One region of the Rothia sp. HMSC069C03 genome, then DNA from elsewhere that is predicted to be linked to it. Evidence: riboswitches for the same ligand, from Rfam matches in the RefSeq annotation. Region 1 holds a riboswitch; the other holds the start of a gene.

Region 1 (5,335 bases):
GGGCGCATAAGATTCACCCAATCTGCGGCTATAGACGAGGGCAGAGCAGAAAACAGAACAGCAAAATATCCCGTGCAGATGAGAGTATCTGCACGGGATATTTCTATGCGGGATTTACACGCCACACGCTTTCAAACGAAGCCCCGAAAACTGGGAAGGAAGGCGTTTGGCCCGCCGCGGGGGTTGGATGAGGTGGTTGCGACGGGCCAAACTGGTCGGTTACACGCCGTAGAGGTGCGGGCGCGGCAGGTACATCAGCCAGTTGGGTGAGGGCCGGAATCCTGCCGCTAACGGTTTTCACCGACGCCTTAAGCATAACCGGCAAGGCACCCGAACCGGCGGCAGGTTGAGTGAAGCATCAATCACCCATCTCACGCCATGCCGGGGCGGTATTCAGCCCCAAAATCGGCACCTAAAGCACCGGCGTCCCAAACCCCGCGCGAGCCTCTAGCGCAGCGCCCGACGAACTACCGCAGTGCCCGGTGAGCCTGGTCGAAGAACTCACGCTCATACACGCACGCCGACAGGTACGCCCGCGCCGCGCGGACACGCTGAGCCGGTGAAGCCGCCTCAAACGCACGCTCCACCTCCGCGAGACTACGCTCCACCTCCGCGGCGAACTCTTCGCCACCGTACAGGCTCAACCACTCCGCGTACGGGTGGTCCGCGTGGTTCTGCGAGGAGAGCACAGCGCCCACCTCTTCGTACAGCCAGTAGCAGGGCAGAATCGCGGCAGCGCCGACCACATAATCCTCACCAGCTGCGGAGGCACGCAGGAAATTCGTGTACCCCATGGTGATGGGCGAAGGCCCACCCAGGCGTGCGCGGTTCGCCAACCAGCCCTCGTGCAGCTGCGATTCGGCGGCAATCGCCTCATGCGCGCCAGCCGCCCAGTGCACCTGCGCCTCAGCGGTGTCGGCACGCGCCGAAAGGGTCGCGAGCGCACGCGAATAGTCGCGCAGGTAGAGGGCGTCCTGGTCCAGGTAGAAGGAGAACAGGTCCTCGTCGAGGGTGCCGTCGCCGAGGGCACGCACGAAGGGCAAGTCCAGAATCTGGCGCCAGGTTTCGCCTCCCGCAGCCCAGAGCGCGGCGGTCCAGGGGCCGGCGGGCTTTACGACGGCTTCACCGGCGGATACGGGGCTGACCGGCAGCAGTCGCTCCGGGCTGGTGCCATCAAGAGCGTTGCCCTCAGAGTCGGTAGTGGCGAGCAGGTGATGCCACGGGTAGGCGGAGGCTGCAGCCTCCAGACGGCGGGCACGGGCGGCGTGATCCACCGGGCCGTGACCCTCACCGGAGCCGACCTGCAGACCGGCACCTGCGGCAATGGATTCGTGGAGCCAGCGGGTGCTCCACTGCAGGGCACGGTGGGTGTCTTCGCTGGTCAGAGTGTTCTTCTGGTCTGCGGCAGGTTCTGCGGCCTCCGCGTGCTGCAACAGCTCCACGCCCAGGCGGGTTGCCAGCGAGGAGGATAGGGAGCATCCGGTGCCGTGCGTATTGCGGCTGTCCAGACGCGGGGTGCGCACGTGCGCGCAGGTGCCGTCCGGGAAAACCGCGGTGTTACCGGCGTCCTTGCCGCACAGGTGGCCGCCCTTCACAATGATGGTGGTTCCGGTTGCCGCCGCGAGGTTCGCCGCCTGCTCGTGCGCCTCATCAAAGGTCTGGGCGGGCTCCTTCTGGCAGAGCACGGCAAGCTCCGGAATGTTCGGGGTAATCACGTCCACGAGCGGCACCAGGTCACGCAGCGCCTGCTCCGCTTCCGCCTGCAGCAGACGGTCACCACTGGAAGCAATCATGACCGGGTCGAGCACAACCACGGGCACGGGGTGCTCACTCAGCCAGGTGCGGACGGTACGAATCGTGTCCGCGTCGCCGAGCATGCCGATTTTCACGGCGTCCACCGTGACGTCATCAAAAACGGCGGCAAGCTGCGCGGTCAAAAACTCCAGGGGCGGGGTGAATACTTCACGAACCCCGCACGTGTTTTGGGCGACCAGCGAGGTGGTCACGCACATGCCGTAACCGCCGGATGCGGTAATGGACTTGAGGTCCGCCTGAATACCCGCACCACCGGAGGGGTCGGTTCCCGCAATCGAGAGGACCCTCGGCACCCGAGCTATCTGAGATACCCGGGGGTTTCCGGGAGCGCTCGCGCCGGGTACAGGGTTAGAGGGGGTGGTGGATGCGCACGTGGGCGCGCTAGGCTGCTCTGCCTTCATCGATAATCCCTTCGCTAGTTCGAACTAGAGCAGGTTCAATGGGTGTTTTTCTCAGCCTTGAGTGTTTGTACGCTGTTTCGCGCGCCCGCTGTTCCGTGCGCCCGCTGTTTTGGTTGCCCGTCTTTGGGCGGGTCAGCGGGTCGCGGGCGTCTCAAGGCACCCCATATCGCTCTGCCAGGTTATCACAATGATTCTCCGTAGCTAAAAGTTCTGCGGGTAACAAGTGAATCTCTCCGAAATTTTCGTTTGAGTCTTGCACTCTTGCGAGTGCTCCCGCCGCCGATTTCAGTGCACCCTTGTACGGAAACCACCCGTTAAACACGTAGTGCCCGGCACCGCTTCACACGGTACCGGGCACTATCAGCCGGGCACTATCAGCCGGGTTTAGGTCAGGGCGAAAATCTCTGCCGGTGAACCCTCCGCAATGATCCTACCCTCGTGCAGCAGGACCGCGCGGTCAGCCAGCGAGGCGATACGCGCATCGTGCGAAATGATCAGCACCGCACGGTTCGCCAGCACGGCGCTCAGGGACTCGGTTGCGTCCGCGAGCTCCAGCTGGGTGGTGGACTCGTCCAGAATCACGGCGTGCGGGTCAGCAAGCACAATACGTGCCAGCGCCAGCTGCTGAATCTGGTCGCGGGTCAGCGGCGAATCCGCGCCGCTCACGACAGTATCCATGCCCTGCGGCAGGTCGCGCCACCAGCGGGCACCGATAGCGTCCAGTGCCTCGCCCATCTGCTCGACGGTTGCATCCGGCACGACCACCGTAAAGTTATCGGCGAGAGTACCGAAGAAGACGTGCGCTTCCTGGGTGCAGACCAGCAGGCGCGGGCGGCCATCGGCGGCGGCATCGGTCGGGAAGTCGCCGTGACCGACCGGGCGGCCCATCACGGTGATGGTGCCTTCCAGGGCGGTCAGCGAACCACCAATCAGACGAGCCAGGGTGGTCTTACCCGAACCGGAACGACCCACCAGGGCAAGTGCCTCACCGCGGCGAATCTTCAGGTTGATACCTTCCAGAACGAGGGCGTCCGGCGAGTAGCCGTAGGAGACGTCGGTGCAGTCAATGGCGTACTCCGGGTTCTTCACGGCTTCATCAGATACGGCGGCGAACGCTTCGGCACGGTGCTGTGCACGCGCCTCACGCTGCTTCTTCGCCAGGGAGACCACACCGAACACACGACCCATGTTCACCAGCATGATGCGCAGGCTGCTGACGTGGTGGTTCAGCATGTCGGCGAGGACTCGCAGGCTGAAAACCATGACCGAGGCGGTCGCCACGGCGCCCCAGCTTGCCCAGCCGAGAGCCACGCAGGCGGCACCCCAGAGCATACACAGAATCGTGGGGATCCAGGCGTTGATAGCGTCCACGGTGAAGTACAGCTGGCGGATGCGCACCATGCCCAGCTGCGCGGCGAACTGGCGCTTGTTCTCACCGGCGAAGGCGTCTTCGCGGGCGGTGTGAACGCCCAGCTCACGGATCGTGGAGGTGCCGCGAATGTTCTCGGTCAGCACACTGTTGAGGTCACTCACGCGCTCCTGGGCGGTCTGGTTGCGTGCCGCCATGAGCGGCAGCATCTTCGACATGATGAGGGCAAGACCGGCAATCATGGGTAGCATGATCAGGCCCATTGCCGGGCTCACAACCGCTAGCGAAATGGTGGAGATAATGAAGTACAGCACCACGTAGATTGCGCCGAGCAGGTCCTCGCTGACGGACTTGGCTGCCGAGGACAGGTCGTCGGTCACGCGGGTGAGCAGGTCACCGCTACCGGCTTCTTCCACGGTGCGTGCGTCCAGGTCGAGGGTGCCGTCGAGGGTGTCCTGGTTGGCGTCACGGGTGACGAGCGCACCCAGTCGCGCCGCACTGTACGAGGAGACCATGAGGGTTATCGCCTGCACGATGAACGCCGCCAGGATAATCAGAATCGGCTGCCACGGGTAGCTGGAGAACTTGCCCGCCACCACGTCGTCCACGGTGGCACCAATCTGCAGGGGCACCACCGCACCCATGAGGGTGCTGACCATGTAGATGACGAAGGTGTAGAGGGCTCGCCCCTTGTGCGCCGCGAGGTAGTTCCACATGCGGCGTGCTACGTAGGCGGGGCTTTCGATGGGGAGCTGCTTTGCCATGCTAGTTCACCTCCTGATTCTGAGTGGTTTCGGTCTGAACAGTTTCAGACTGAGCGGTTTCCGGGTAGCCGTCGCGTTCCATGCGGCGGGTCGTCTCCGCGGTCGTGGAGACAACGTAGACCTGCTCCAAATCCTGTAGCAGGCCGGGGTAGCCGACGGGCAGGCGGTCGCTACCGACCTGGGTTTCCATCGCATCGTAGATGTAACGCTGGCTGGGTTCATCCACGGAGTTCAGCGGCTCGGTCAGGATGAGCACCTGCGCGTCCTGTGCGAGTGCGCGGGCGAGTGCCAGACGCTGACGCTGACCGCCGGAGAGGTTCGCGCCTTCGCTGGTGATGCGGGCGGCGAAGTAGTCTTCGGGGTTGCGTCCGCCCAGTCGGTAGGCGATTTCGCGGGAGTCGGTAATCTTCAGCAGTTCCTCATCCTTTGCCTGTGCCAGCTCCTCATCGGGGTTCGGAACGGTGCCCAGGCGCAGGTGCTCCTGCAGGGTTCCGGCGAAAATCATGGGGTTGGGTTCGCTCAGCAGCACGCGGCGGCCGGTTGCGTCCTTGAGGTCCTCTCCCCCGCGTCGCAGGGTGCGGGCAAGCGCCTCAGCGTAGTCTTGCGCGGTGAGGTTGTAGTCGCGCGGGTTGACGTACACGATGCGCGGGTTGCTGGCACCGGCGGGGGCGACGGGTACGGGCACCTCGAGGGTGCTAGCCTCGACTGCCTGTTCGGCGCGTGCCAGCTGCGCCATTTCCTCGTCGGTGCGCGGGCTCTTCAGCACGCCCTGGCGTACGCCCGCGTGACCTTCGAGGCGGGCAACCTTGGCGAGCGCAATCTTGGCGTATCGCCATGCGGTGAGGAAGTTCTGGGTAATCCAGATGGGGCCGCCCATCATCGCGATAATGGAGGCGACGGTCACCAGGGACGCGGCGGGCGTGTCGGAGACCCAGCGGCCGTTTTCGACGTGGCCGGTGAGGGCGAAGCCGATGCCGAGCAGGGTC
Region 2 (5,335 bases), 290 kb from region 1:
AAGAAGGCGTGGGAGCCTCTTGCTCCGGAGTTTTTTGATACTCCTGATGAGGCGTATGCTTCGTTGTCTCGTTTTGATCAGGTGATGCTGGTTCATGCGCCGACTGATGAGTCGGTGATGGATTTGGCGAATCCGTTGATGGGTTCGTTTGATAAGGTTTCGACGCTGCGTGTGGCTGATGATGATTCGGGTATGCAGGATCTGACGAGCCGTATTACGTTGGCGATGATTGAGCAGCTGGTTGGTCGCGGTGTGATGCTGCATGCGGCTGTTATTGGTGACCCTGAGTCGAAGCGCGCTGTTGCGCTGGTGGGTGTTTCTGGTAGCGGTAAGACGACTGCGTCGCGTTTCTTGGGTTCGAAGTTTGCGTACCTGACTGATGAGACTGCGATTATTTCGGATGAGGGTGTTGTGTCGCCGTATCCGAAGCCGTTGTCTGTGATTGTTGACCCGAATGCGCCGAAGGATCAGCAGAACCCGGTGGATTTGGGTCTGAACGTGGTTGATCGTGATGACCTCAGCTATAAGCTGTCGCGTATTGTGTTCATTTCTCGTGATGAGTCGGCTTCTGAGCCGTATTTTGAGCGTGTTCCGCTGCATGAGGCTCTGGTGTTCTTGAGTGAGCAGAGCTCGGGTCTGGCGCGTCACCCTGAGGGTGTTGTGTCGCTGGCTAAGCTGGTGGAGCGTTGCGGTGGCGTGTGGCGCCTGGTGTACTCGGAGGTTGAGGATACTTTGCCGCTGGTTCAGGATCTGCTGAATGGTGGTGAGCTACCGAATGCTGATGAGGTTGAGAAGCTAGAGAAGTACACGGTTAAGGATCACCTGCCGGGTGTGTTCTTGAACGGTACGATTGCGGTGTCTCGTATGCCGGGTACTTCGGGTGTGCGTGTGGGCGAGGACGGCCCGTTCTTGCTGCTGTGCGACACTGAGCTGAATGAGCTGTCTGATTTTGCGGCTGAGTGCTGGCTGCAGGCTGAGGGCGACATTTCGTATGATGACCTGTTTGCGCGTTTGGCTGAGATCTTTGAGGGTCTGCCTGCGGAGGCGTATGACGAGAACTTGAGCGCTCTGGCGGCTGGTTCGATGCTGTGGGTTCGTGCGATTGATGATGCGACCTGGGCTCAGATAACTAGCGATGAGGTTCTGGATGAGGAGGAGCAGCAGATTGCGCTGGATTCCTCTGAGGATGAGGACGACGTGGTGGAGGACTAGCCACCAGGTCTCTCTGACGTGGCTTACTGACACGGCTCTCTGGCGCGGCTTACTGAGCTCTGTTTGGTAGGCGCTGCTCGATAGGCACTGCTTAAGCACAAGGGAGGGGCGGGTAGAAGAATGATCTTCTACCCGCCCCTCCCTTTGCGTCTGCGGGGATGCGTTTGTGGGGTGCGGGGTGTTTAGCCCTGCACGGCCTTACTGCGTGACCTTACTATGCGACCTTAACGGGCAGCCTTGTCACGGCGCTTCTGCTCGCGGCGAGCCGCACGCATACGCAGCGGACCGGGCGCCTTCACCGGCAACAGCAGGAGCAGACCCGCCACCACAACGATCAGAATACCGAGCACACCCCAAATCTGCGCGCCCATGATGCTCACGCACAGACCGAACAGCATCGGCGCCAGGAAGCTGGTCGCACGACCGGTGGTCGAGTACAGGCCGAACAGCTCACCCTCAGTACCGGGATCAGCCAGGCGAGCCAGGAAGGTGCGGGACGCCGACTGTGCCGGGCCCACGAACAGGCACAGCAGCAGGGCGCATACCCAGAACACGCCCGGTTCAGGGAAAAACATCAGCGGGGTAGCTGCCAAGATAATGGCGACCAGTGAGATAACAATAATCGCCTTCGGGCCCAGGTAGTCATCCAGGTAGCCGCCCAGGATCGCGCCAGCCGCCGCGACAGCGCTACCGGCAATACCGAACAGAATCACCTCGGAAGTGCTGAAACCGAACGTACCCGCCGCGAGAATACCGCCGAACGTAAAAATACCGGACAGGCCATCACGGAACAACGCCGAAGCAATCAGGAACCACAGGGTCTGCGGGGACGTCATCTTCAGCCGCTTAATGGTGCGCCACAGCGCCTTGTAGGAGGCGAGCAGACCGCCCTGACGAGCCGGGGAGAGGCGCTCCATACCGAGCTCCAGGAAACGCAGCTCGCGGGTGGGCAGCACCTCCGGTAGGAAGCGCTCGCGGGTGCGCATACGCACCAGTAGCGGCACGCAGAAGAAGAGGCACCAGGCGGCGGCGAACAGTGCGACCGCACGGATATTCAGGGCGTTATCGGTGGTCAGGCCGAGCACTTCGGGGGTAAGCACAAAACCCCACAGCACCACAGCCAGCGCCAGGATGCCGCCAATGTACCCGGCAGCCCATCCGGCGCCCGAAATCTTACCGATATTCTCCGGGTGGGAGATACGCGGCAGCACGGCGTTGTAGTTCACGTACGCGAACTCGCTGAACACGCTCGCCGCAGAAATCAGGGCGACACCCAGCCACAAGTACTGCGGGGTGGGGCCCACGAAGAAGCACGCCGCCATCGAACCGACCAGCAGTATGGTGTTCACGCCGAGCCAGAAGATACCGCGGCCGGACTTATCGTTACGCTGACCGGTGACCGGCGCCAGAATCGCAATGAGGAAACCGGCGATGGTCAGACCCAAAGACAGCGCCGAAGAGGTCTCTTCGGGGGAGCCGAAGTAGCTACTGGTCAGGTACACGGTGAAGATGAAGGTCGTCATAATCGAGTCGAAGCTCGACGAACCAACATCCCACATGACCCAGGACGCGACCGAACGGCGGCTGTTCGCGTGGTCAACGACCCTACGCTGAGCCTTCGCCTTACGGCGGGGAGAAGAAATAGTCATAGTTGTGCTTTCAGGTGCCGAGGTGGCGCTTCAGCGTAGCGGCGGCATGAAACCGGCTGAAGTAGAGCGGGCGTGCTGAAGAAGGAACACCAGGCGGTACGTACCGAGCGAAGATACGTACCGCCTAGTTCATGAACTTTCACGCGGAAAGCGCAAAGTCTTAGTTGAAGAAACGACGCTGCAGGCGAGCAACACCGAAGCTCACCACAGCACCCACGACGGAGGTCAGAACGGTCCAGAGGATGACCTGACGCAGGGTATCTTCAGACTCGTGGGAAATGGCGGGAGGCTGGTTACCGGTAGCCTTGGTCCAGGCTGCGCCCAGGCCCTTACCAACCAGGGCTACAGCGCCCATGTTGATACCCGCAATAGCAAGCTTAGCGACGGGGTTCATATGTATCTCCTTAGCTGTATACGATGCGGCGTCCTGCCCGTGAACCCCTTCGGGGTTGGGGTGAGAAAAGAGCGCCACTCCCTAGCGTATAGGGTTTAAGACGTTCGTGCCGCCTTGGAGCCTCTCCGTCCCAAAATTGTACACCGTGCAATTCTGTAATGTGGGCAGAAGAAGGGAACAAAAAGCGGCAAATTGGCGCGAACAGCCAGACACGCCTACAATCGAACCTGGGCTTCCACCCGCACCACAACGGTACGGACAAGGAACCCCAAACGACAGGGGAGCGCCACCGAGGCGCTGAGAGTGCTAAGCAGACCCTCGAACCTGATCCGGTTAGTACCGGCGTAGGGAGTCGAATTTCTTCTCAATGCCCTCGTCCAATCAGAGGGCGAGGACATTCCCCTTCCAACGAAGGAAGGACCACCAATGTCACAGAACGCAACCCCCGCCTCCCAGGCATCTACCCAGGCAGAAACGAAGAAGCCGAACCTGCGCTGGCGAGTCAACGAAATCGTCATCGCCGCAGTCATCGCAGTAGCCTGCGCCGTCATCTTCTGGATCTGGGACATCGCAGTCGGCCCCGCCGCCAAGACCGCACTCGTAGCAGCACCCGAATTCCGCCCCATCGTCGCCGGCGCATGGCTGCTCGGCGGTACCCTCGGCGGCCTGCTCATCCGCAAGCCCGGTGCCGCACTCTTCGGCGAAATCGTCGCAGCATTCATCTCCGTACTCTTCACCGGCGGTGCGTGGAGCGGCGAAATCCTGATTGCAGGTTTCTTCCAGGGCATCGGCGCTGAAATCGCCTTCGCAATCTTCCGCTACCGCCGCTGGAACGCAACCGTCGCCATCTTCGCCGGTGCGCTCAGCGGCCTGTTCATGGGCGTTAACGAAATCTTCATCTACTACCCCGATATGGAACCGGTCAAGGCAATCATCTACGTAGCGTGCGCCGTCATCTCCGGCGCAGTCATCGCAGGCTTCCTCGCGTGGATTCTCGTGCAGAACCTCGCCAAGACCGGTGTGCTCTCCTCGCTGGCATCCGGCAAGACCCGCCGCTAACCACCAGCAACTAGTCACCACTCGGCACACTACAGCAGCCACACAAAAGGCTAAGGAACCATCATGGAAGCAACACCACGCGGGGCGCGCATCGAGCTCAACAACTTCAGCTGGCACCACCCCGGACGCCCAGAACCCGTCATCAGCGGACTCAACCTCACCATCAACCCCGGTGAAAAAGTTCTGCTACTGGGCACCTCCGGCGCCGGCAAATCGACGCTCCTGCACGCCATCGCCGGTGTGCTCCACGATGACGACGGCGAATCCGCCGGCGGCACCATCACCATCAACGGGCAAGCACCCGCCGAAGCACGCGGCACCGCAGGCATGATGCAGCAGGACCCCGAATCCTCCATCGTCATGGCAACCGTCGGCAACGACGTAGCGTTCGGCCCCGAAAACCTGCGCGTACCCCGCGAAGAAATCTGGGGCCGCGTCACCGAAGCCCTCACCGCCGTAGGGCTCAACCCCCTGCCCCTCGACCACCCCAGCAGCGCGCTGTCCGGCGGTCAGAAGCAGCGCCTCGGCCTGGCGGGCATCCTCTCGATGCACCCCGGCGCCATGATCCTCGACGAACCCACCGCCAACCTTGACCCCTCCGGCGTGCGGGAAGTACGCGACAGCATCCTTACCGCCGCGCAAGCCACCGGCGCGACCCTGCTCGTCGTAGAACACCGCGTGAGCATCTGGGCGCCGCACATGGACCGCATTATCGTGCTCGGCGAAGGCGGCACCATCACCCACGACGGCGCACCCGACACCGTACTCACCGAAGCCCGCCAAGAACTCATCGACGCGGGCGTGTGGGTACCCAACTACGTGCCGCGTGCGCCGCAGAACGACTGCAATAGCGAGCACGGCGAAGCGCTACTGCGCGCCGAAAACCTCAGCATCACCCGCGCACAACCCACCCCCAAACAACGACGCGCACGCCGACACACCATCAAACGCCTCGGCGACACCCCCGCACCCGCACCCACCGATTTGCCTGTCCTGCGCAGCGGCATCAACCTCACCCTGC

The links. A riboswitch is a leader RNA that binds a small molecule or an ion and turns the genes downstream of it on or off. The one in region 1 is predicted to bind thiamine pyrophosphate.
Region 2: linked by a shared signal. The riboswitch ahead of HMPREF2779_RS02300 (ECF transporter S component) and the one ahead of HMPREF2779_RS03375 (bifunctional hydroxymethylpyrimidine kinase/phosphomethylpyrimidine kinase) in region 1 are both predicted to bind thiamine pyrophosphate.

What each region holds. Positions count from the first base shown of each region.
Region 1 covers NZ_KZ627135.1:316,005-321,339, reverse strand. Annotated here, with positions in the region: gene HMPREF2779_RS03380 (YoaK family protein) at 1-10, shown strand, start outside; gene HMPREF2779_RS03375 (bifunctional hydroxymethylpyrimidine kinase/phosphomethylpyrimidine kinase) at 468-2,216, opposite strand; TPP riboswitch at 2,205-2,390, opposite strand; gene HMPREF2779_RS03370 (ABC transporter ATP-binding protein) at 2,601-4,349, opposite strand; gene HMPREF2779_RS03365 (ABC transporter transmembrane domain-containing protein) at 4,351-5,335, opposite strand, start outside.
Region 2 covers NZ_KZ627135.1:25,506-30,840, forward strand. Annotated here, with positions in the region: gene HMPREF2779_RS02285 (septin family protein) at 1-1,212, shown strand, start outside; gene HMPREF2779_RS02290 (MFS transporter) at 1,437-2,861, opposite strand; gene HMPREF2779_RS02295 (DUF4235 domain-containing protein) at 3,022-3,255, opposite strand; TPP riboswitch at 3,523-3,623, shown strand; gene HMPREF2779_RS02300 (ECF transporter S component) at 3,682-4,314, shown strand; gene HMPREF2779_RS02305 (ABC transporter ATP-binding protein) at 4,378-5,335, shown strand, end outside.